2 regions of the Streptomyces sp. NPDC088707 genome follow, and region 1 is predicted to be linked to the other one. Evidence: riboswitches for the same ligand, from Rfam matches in the RefSeq annotation. Region 1 holds a riboswitch; the other holds the start of a gene.
What was found. A riboswitch is a leader RNA that binds a small molecule or an ion and turns the genes downstream of it on or off. The one in region 1 is predicted to bind S-adenosylmethionine.
Positions count from the first base shown of each region.

Region 1 (3,891 bases):
CGAGTCGTGGATCACCGGCGACAAGCGCGAGCACCACATCGCGCAGCGCCCGCGCAACGCTCCGACGCGCACCGGCTTCGGTGTCGCCTGGATCACCGCGTACATGATCATGCTCGTGGGTGGTGGAAACGACCTCTGGGCGACCCACTTCCACCTGTCGCTCAACTCGATCACCTGGTTCGTACGGATCTTCTTCTTCGTCGGCCCGGTCATCGCGTTCATCGTCACCAAGCGGATCTGCCTCGGCCTCCAGCGCCGCGACAAGGACAAGGTGCTGCACGGTCGCGAGTCCGGCATCATCAAGCGCCTGCCGCACGGTGAGTTCGTCGAGATCCACGAGCCGCTCAGCCAGGGCGAGCTGCACCGCCTCACCGCTCACGAGCAGTACGACGCGGCGGAGCTTCCGCCGGCGGTCGACGAGAACGGTGTGGAGCGCAAGGTCGGGCGCATGGAGAAGCTCCGGGTCAAGCTCAACAAGGGCTACTACGGCGGCGACAGCCAGGTCGCCAAGCCCACGGTCGAGGAGTACAAGGAGATCCAGAGCGGCCACGGCCACCACTGATCACCTGACTTCCCGACTTTCGACAAGTCGCCACGGTGAGAGCCCCGTCCATTCGATGGACGGGGCTCTTCGCCGTCCACGGGGGTCGATAGGGTGGAGCCCTAGCCGTCACCGGACTGACCAGGAGCTGCCATGAGCGCTGCGACCCCCGCTGGAGGACCTACGTCGGCGGGCCGCTCCTGGCCCGTCGTCCTGGACGGTCTGCTGTCCGGCCGCGACCAGAGCGCGGAGGACACCGCCTGGGCCATGGACCGGATCCTCCGCGGCGAGGCCACCGACGCCCAGATCGCCGGCTTCGTCGTGGCCCTGCGCGCCAAGGGCGAGACCGTCGAGGAGATCACCGGCCTCGTCCGCACCATGTACGAGCACGCGAACACGATCGAGGTGCCCGGCGCCACCGTCGACATCGTGGGCACCGGCGGCGACGGCGCCAAGACCGTCAACATCTCCACGATGTCGGCGATCGTCGTGGCCGGCACCGGCGCCAAGGTCGTCAAGCACGGCAACCGGGCCGCGTCCTCCGCCTCCGGCGCCTCCGACGTCCTGGAGAAGCTCGGCGTCAACCTGGACCTGACCCCGAAGCGGGTCGTCGAGGTCGCCGAGGAGGCCGGGATCACCTTCTGCTTCGCCGTGAAGTTCCACCCGGCGCTGCGCCATGTGGCGACGGCCCGCAAGGAGCTCGGCATCCGGACCGTCTTCAACTTCCTCGGTCCGCTCACCAATCCGGCCCGCGTCCGGTCCCAGGCGACCGGTGTCGCCGACGCCCGGGTGGCCCCCATCGTCGCCGGGGTGCTCGCCGAGCGCGGCTCCTCCGCGCTCGTCTTCCGCGGCGACGACGGCCTCGACGAGCTGACCACCACCGCCACCTCGCGGGTCTGGGTGGTCCGCGACGGTGCGGTGCGGGAGGAGGCCTTCGACCCCCGGGACGTCGGCATCGACCTCGTCCCCGTGGAGGCGCTGCGCGGCGCGGACGCCTCGTACAACGCCGACGTGGCCCGCCGGCTGCTCGCGGGGGAGACCGGTCCGGTACGGGACGCGGTGCTGCTCAACTCGGCGGCGGCGCTGACCGCGCTCGCGCCGGGGGAGGGCACCCTGGTGGAGCAGATCCGCGCCGGCATGGAGAAGGCCGCGGAGGCCATCGACTCCGGCGAGGCCCGCCGGGCCCTGGAGCGCTGGGTCGCCGCCAGCAACGCCTGACCTCCGCACGGCGCACGCCCACGACCCCGGTCCAGTATGCGGACCGGGGTCTTGCGCTTCGGCGATCATGTGGCAGGATGCTCTACAGGTCACGAGTGACAGCGTTTTGGCCCCGGCTTGCTGTCCGGCAACCCTCCGTCCGTGGCGGGGTGCCCCGGGTGATGACCAGGCCGTAGGCAGCGAGGTCTACGGCAAGCGCGGACCCCTCGAACACCAGGGGTCCTGGTCTCTCGAGGAGCTTTTTCCGTGAGCAAGCGAATGCGATAGGGCGAGTACGCCCCTTCTTCACCCTCGGATCATCGGATCAGGGTCACTTCCGCGTACCCCGTGTACCCCTGAGTCTCCCCGTGCACCTGTGCACCCGTGTCTTCCGAGGCCTCTCACCCGTACCCCGCCCTCTCCGGCCGCGTACGGGATCACCGAAGCCATTCCGCACCGCCCGCCGGGAGATACCGCCATGTCCGCACGCCCTGACGCCGTCGCCACCGCCGAGACCGCCGCCACCCCCGCCGCCACCCTCGTCGAGACCGCTTCCGCCGAGACCGCCGCCGAATCGGCCGATCCCTGCTGCGCCGCCCCGCTCCCGGTGCTCGGCCGGGACGTCACCGTCCCGCTCGTCACCGGCGGCGAGGTGACCTACGCGGCGCTCGACTACGCGGCCAGCGCCCCCGCTCTCCAGCGGGTGTGGGACGACGTCGCCGCGTACGCCCCCTACTACGGCAGCGTCCACCGCGGCGCCGGGTACCTCTCCCAGCTCTCCACCGACCTCTTCGAGAACAGCCGCGTCACCGTCGCCGAGTTCCTCGACTGCCGCCCCGGCGACCAGGTCGTCTTCACCCGCTCCACCACCGACTCGCTCAACCTGCTCGCCGCCACGCTCCCGGCCGACTGCCAGGTCTTCGTCTTCGAGACCGAGCACCACGCCTCGCTGCTGCCCTGGCGGGACGCCCGCGTCACCTACCTCAACGCCCCGCGCACCCCGGAGCAGGCCGTCGCCACCCTGGAGCGGGCGCTCGCCGACCGCGACCCCTACGGCCCCGCCCTGGTCTGCGTCACCGGCGCCTCCAACGTCACCGGTGAGCTGTGGCCGGTGAAGGAGCTCGCCGCCGCCGCGCACGCCCACGGCGCCCGGATCGTGCTCGACGCCGCCCAGCTCGCGCCCCACCACCCGGTCTCGGTCCAGGAGCTCGACGTGGACTGGATCGCCTTCTCCGGGCACAAGCTGTACGCGCCCTTCGGCTCCGGCGTCCTCGCGGGCCGCGCCGACTGGCTGCAGGACTCCGAGCCCTACCTCGCGGGCGGCGGCGCCTCCCGCAAGGTGGCCCGTCGGGCCGACGGCGGTGTGGACGTGGAGTGGCACACCACCGCGGCCCGGCACGAGGCAGGTTCCCCGAACGTCATCGGCGTCTACTCCATCGCCTCCGCCTGCAAGGCGCTCACCGAGGCCGGCTTCGACACCCTCGTCGAGCGTGAGCGGCACCTGATCGCCAAGGTCCGGGAGGGACTCGCCGAGGTCCCCGAGGTCAAGGTGCTCTCGCTGTTCGGCGACGACGCGCCGCGCGTCGGCGTCATCTCCTTCGTCGTGGAGGGCTGGAACAGCTCCCACTTCGCCGCCGCGCTCTCCGCCGAGTACGGCATCGGCGTCCGCGACGGTCTCTTCTGCGCCCACCCGCTGGTCCGCACGCTGCTCGGCAGCGACCCGCAGGACCCGGGCGAGTGCGGCGCCCCCGAGGCGGCCCCGGGGGAGAGGTCGCTCAACGCCATCCGGGTGAGCTTCGGCGCCGGTACGCCGGACGAGCACGTGGAGCGTTTCGTCGGCGCCGTGAAGGAGCTCGTCCGCGACGGCGCGCAGTGGAAGTACCGTACCGAGGACGGCCGCTGCGTCCCCGATCGCGGCTGATCACTCACTCGTACGGGTGAAGGGGGCCTCCCAGCGGGAGGCCCCCTTCAGCATGCCGTGAACGCGGTCTCAGGACTCCAGACCGATGGCGAAGGCCGCCTCCAGATCGTGCTGGGAGTACGTACGGAAGGCGACATGCGTGTCCGTGGCCTCGACGCCCGGGATCTTGCTGATGCTGCCGGGGATGACGTCCGCCAGGTCGTCGTGACGGGGCACGCGGACCATGGCGATG
Region 1 is NZ_JBIVLV010000005.1:161,418-165,308, forward strand. Features, by position in the region: gene ACIP84_RS17200 (cytochrome bc complex cytochrome b subunit) at 1-562, shown strand, start outside; gene trpD (anthranilate phosphoribosyltransferase) at 695-1,759, shown strand; SAM riboswitch class IV at 1,847-1,963, shown strand; gene ACIP84_RS17210 (aminotransferase class V-fold PLP-dependent enzyme) at 2,217-3,659, shown strand; gene ACIP84_RS17215 (Lrp/AsnC family transcriptional regulator) at 3,729-3,891, opposite strand, start outside.

Region 2 (3,891 bases), on a different contig from region 1:
GCGACGGCACCGTCGTCCCCGCTGATGAAGAAGTTGCCGGTGCTGCCCGTGTGGGCCTCGGTGACGTTCCTGCCGTCGACGAGGAAGGTGTCACCCGGGGTGTTCCGGTCGCCCTCGTACGCGGTGACGCTCGCCCGCGCCTTGCCGCCGCTCCGGCGGAAGCCGTCCACGGTGATCGTGGTCGCGGGGGAGGAGGAGCGCTGGAGGACGTGCCCGCCGTACACGTACACGTTCCGCCGCTCGGGCGCGCGGACCGGGTCGGGGCCCGGGAACCGGTGGACGACGGTCAGCGACCAACCCGCCACGCAGCCCTTGCCGCCGGGCGCCCAGATGTTGCCGACGGCCACCTGTGCGTCCGTCCCCGAGGTGCCCGCGAACGCCGCCGTCACGTCCGACTCGCCCGTGTAGTAGTGCGGGCCGTCGGTGTCGGCCGGGTCGGCGACCATGCTGTCGATCGAGACCGGGGTCGCGGCGCCGGTGCCGACCCTGATCACCGGGGCGGTCGTCGTGGGGTCGCCGGGCGAGCGCTCGACGTCGGCGCCGGAGATGTCGCAGCGCTTCAGCTGCGCCCCGCTCGGGCCCTTGTACGTGCCGTCGTTGCCGCCCCAGAAGAGCCGGGCGTACGCCACCTCCGCGCCCGCCGGGATCCGCACCCGGCCGGTGCTGGAGCCGTACGCGCTCCCCAGGGCGCCGGCGTCGAGCCGCCGCATCACGAAGGTGTCGTCGTTGTCCGCGCCCTGGCCGGTCGCCGCGAGCGCACAGCGGGCGGCCAGGTCGGCGGGGGCGGTCGGACAGCCCATGACCGTGTTCCCGATGGTCGTGAAGTCGCCGTACAGCGATTCGCCGTACCGCTTGCCGAACGGCTCGACCACGTCCGCCGCGGCCGGCCCCGCCGCGGTGAACGCGAGCGAGCCCGCCGTCAGTCCGACGGCCACGACGGCCGCGAGCACCCTGCCCAGGTGATGTTGTCTGAAGCGCATAAAAGGGCAATGTAGGCAAAACAGATCATCATGGGGCGTTACGCCACGCGGCGGCGGGCGTACTCCACGATGTCGGCCATCGGTGGCCGCTCCTCCGTGTCCACCGCGTACGTCCGCGGCTCGAAGCCCTTCTCGCCCCGCTCGAACTGCGTCAGCAGAGGCCGCACCAGATGTCCCCGCGAGAGCCGCAGCTGCGCCGTCCGGTAGATCGCCGCCGCCATCCGGCCCAGCGCCTGCCCGTCCTGGTGCCGGTGCTTGCGCACCCCCACGTCCACCTGCGCGAGCGCGTCCAGACCCACCGTGTGCAGCGCGTCCACGAGCAGCCCGAGCTCCACCCCGTAACCGACCGGGAAGGGCAGCCGTTCGAGCAGGGACCGGCGCGCCGCGTACTCGCCGCCCAGCGGCTGTACGAGGCCGGCCAGCTGCGGCCAGTGCAGATTGAGCAGAGGGCGGGCCACGAGCTCCGTCACCCGACCCCCTTGACCAGGGGTGTCTCCGAACGGGCGGTCGTACATCGCCTTCACGAAGTCCACGTCCGGGTCGGTGAGCAGCGGGCCCACGATCCCCGACACGAAGTCCGCCGAGAAGTCCCGCAGGTCCGCGTCGACGAAGCACACCACGTCCCCCGTGGTCACCATCAGCGACCGCCACAGGACCTCGCCCTTGCCCGGCACGGCCGGTATCCGGGGGAGTATCGCGTCCCGCGCGACCACCCGCGCCCCGGCCGCCGCCGCCACCACCGCCGTACGGTCCGTGGAGCCCGAGTCGATCACCACCAGCTCGTCGACGAGCGGTACCGCCTCCGACATGAGCTCGCGCCGGATCACGGCGACGATGTCACCCACCGTCGCCTCCTCGTTCAGCGCCGGCAGGACGACGCTGACCTTCGTGTTCCGCTTCGCGGCGAGGATCCGCTCCAGCGGCCGGTCCGCCACGGACCAGGACCGCCGGTCCAGCCAGCGCTCCACCTCTTCCAGCACGTGATCTCCATCTCGCGGTTCGGACGGCCGGTCCAAGCGTCCGGGCCTTCGGTTACAGTCTTGAACAACGCGGATGCCCGATGCACGTCGGGGTGCCGCCCGCGTCGGAGCGCAGGAACGAAAGTCCACCGCGCTTCACAATCGAATACCGCTCATCCAGAGGGGCAGAGGGAAACGGCCCGTTGAAGCCCCGGCAACCCTCCAGTCGGTTTGTCTCGCCCACCCGTCTCCCGGCCACCACCCCAGGTGGAGCCCTGACGGGCACAGCTTTCATGCGCGAGGCCCCCGGCTAGGGAAGGTGCCAAATCCGTCTCATGACGAAAAATTCGTCATGGGAAAGATGAGGAGAAAGGGCCTCGCCTCCATGGCTGTACAGACTGCTACCCCCGCCACCTCGGTCGACCTCGGTCCCGCGTCCGGACTCTCCTGTCGCGAATGCGGTGAAGTCTTCCCGCTCGGCCCGATCTTCGCCTGCGAACTCTGTTTCGGACCGCTCGAAGTCGCGTACGACCTCCCCACCGGTGACCCCGAGGCACTGCGCAAGCAGATCGAGGCCGGCCCCGCCAACATCTGGCGCTACGCCCCGCTGCTGCCCGTCCCCGCCGACGTCGCCGACAAGCCCAACCTGAACCCGGGCTGGACCAAGCTCGTCCAGGCCGACAACCTCGCCCGCGAGATCGGCGTCGCCCCCGGCAAGCTCTTCGTCAAGGACGACTCCGGCAACCCGACCCACTCCTTCAAGGACCGGGTCGTCGCCCAGGCCATCGAGGCCGCCCGCGCCTTCGGCTTCACCACCCTCTCCTGCTCCTCCACCGGCAACCTGGCCGGCGCCGTCGGCGCCGCCGCCGCCCGCGCCGGCTTCCGCTCCTGCGTGTTCATCCCGCACGACCTGGAGCAGGGCAAGGTCGTCATGGCCGGTGTCTACGGCGGTGACCTCGTCGCCATCGAGGGCAACTACGACGACGTCAACCGCTTCTGCTCCGAGCTCATCGGCGACCCGCTGGGCGAGGGCTGGGGCTTCGTCAACGTCAACCTCCGCCCGTACTACGGCGAGGGCTCCAAGACGCTGGCGTACGAGATCTGCGAGCAGCTCGGCTGGGTCATCCCCGACCAGCTCGTCATCCCGATCGCCTCCGGCTCCCAGCTCACGAAGATCGACAAGGGTCTCCAGGAGCTCGTCAAGCTGGGCCTCGTCGAGGACAGGCCGTACAAGATCTTCGGCGCGCAGGCCGAGGGCTGCTCCCCGGTGTCGGTGGCCTTCAAGGCCGGCCACGACGTCGTACGGCCCCAGAAGCCGAACACGATCGCCAAGTCGCTCGCGATCGGCAACCCGGCCGACGGCCCGTACGTCCTCGACATCGCCCGCCGCACCGGCGGCGCCGTGGAGGACGTGAACGACGAGCAGGTCGTGGACGCGATCAAGCTGCTCGCGCAGACCGAGGGCATCTTCGCCGAGACCGCGGGCGGCGTGACCGTCGGCGTCACGAAGAAGCTCGTCGAGAACGGGCTGATCGACCCGAACCTCACGACCGTCGTCCTCAACACCGGCGACGGACTCAAGACCCTGGACGCGGTGGCCGACACCTCTCAGGCGACCGTCACCATCCGCCCGAGCCTGGACGCGTTCCGCGACGCCGGCCTGGCCCTCTGAAAGGTTTCGAAGACATGGCCGTGAACGTCCGCATCCCCACCATCCTCCGCACCTACACGGGCGGTCAGTCCGAGGTCCAGGCCGAGGGCGCGACCCTCGCCGAGGTCATCGCGGACCTGGAGAAGAACCACACGGGCATCGCCGCCCGCGTCCTGGACGACCAGGGCAAGCTGCGCCGCTTCGTCAACGTCTACGTGAACGACGACGACGTGCGCTTCGAGCAGGGCCTGGAGACGGCCACCCCGGCCGGCGCCGGCGTCTCGATCATCCCGGCCGTCGC
Region 2 is NZ_JBIVLV010000011.1:53,376-57,266, forward strand. Features, by position in the region: gene ACIP84_RS29370 (hypothetical protein) at 1-980, opposite strand, end outside; gene ACIP84_RS29375 (glucosyl-3-phosphoglycerate synthase) at 1,019-1,960, opposite strand; SAM riboswitch class I at 2,110-2,307, shown strand; gene thrC (threonine synthase) at 2,301-3,611, shown strand; gene ACIP84_RS29385 (MoaD/ThiS family protein) at 3,626-3,891, shown strand, end outside.
Region 2: it holds a riboswitch for S-adenosylmethionine, as region 1 does, so the genes downstream of both, thrC (threonine synthase) here and ACIP84_RS17210 (aminotransferase class V-fold PLP-dependent enzyme) in region 1, are expected to answer to the same signal.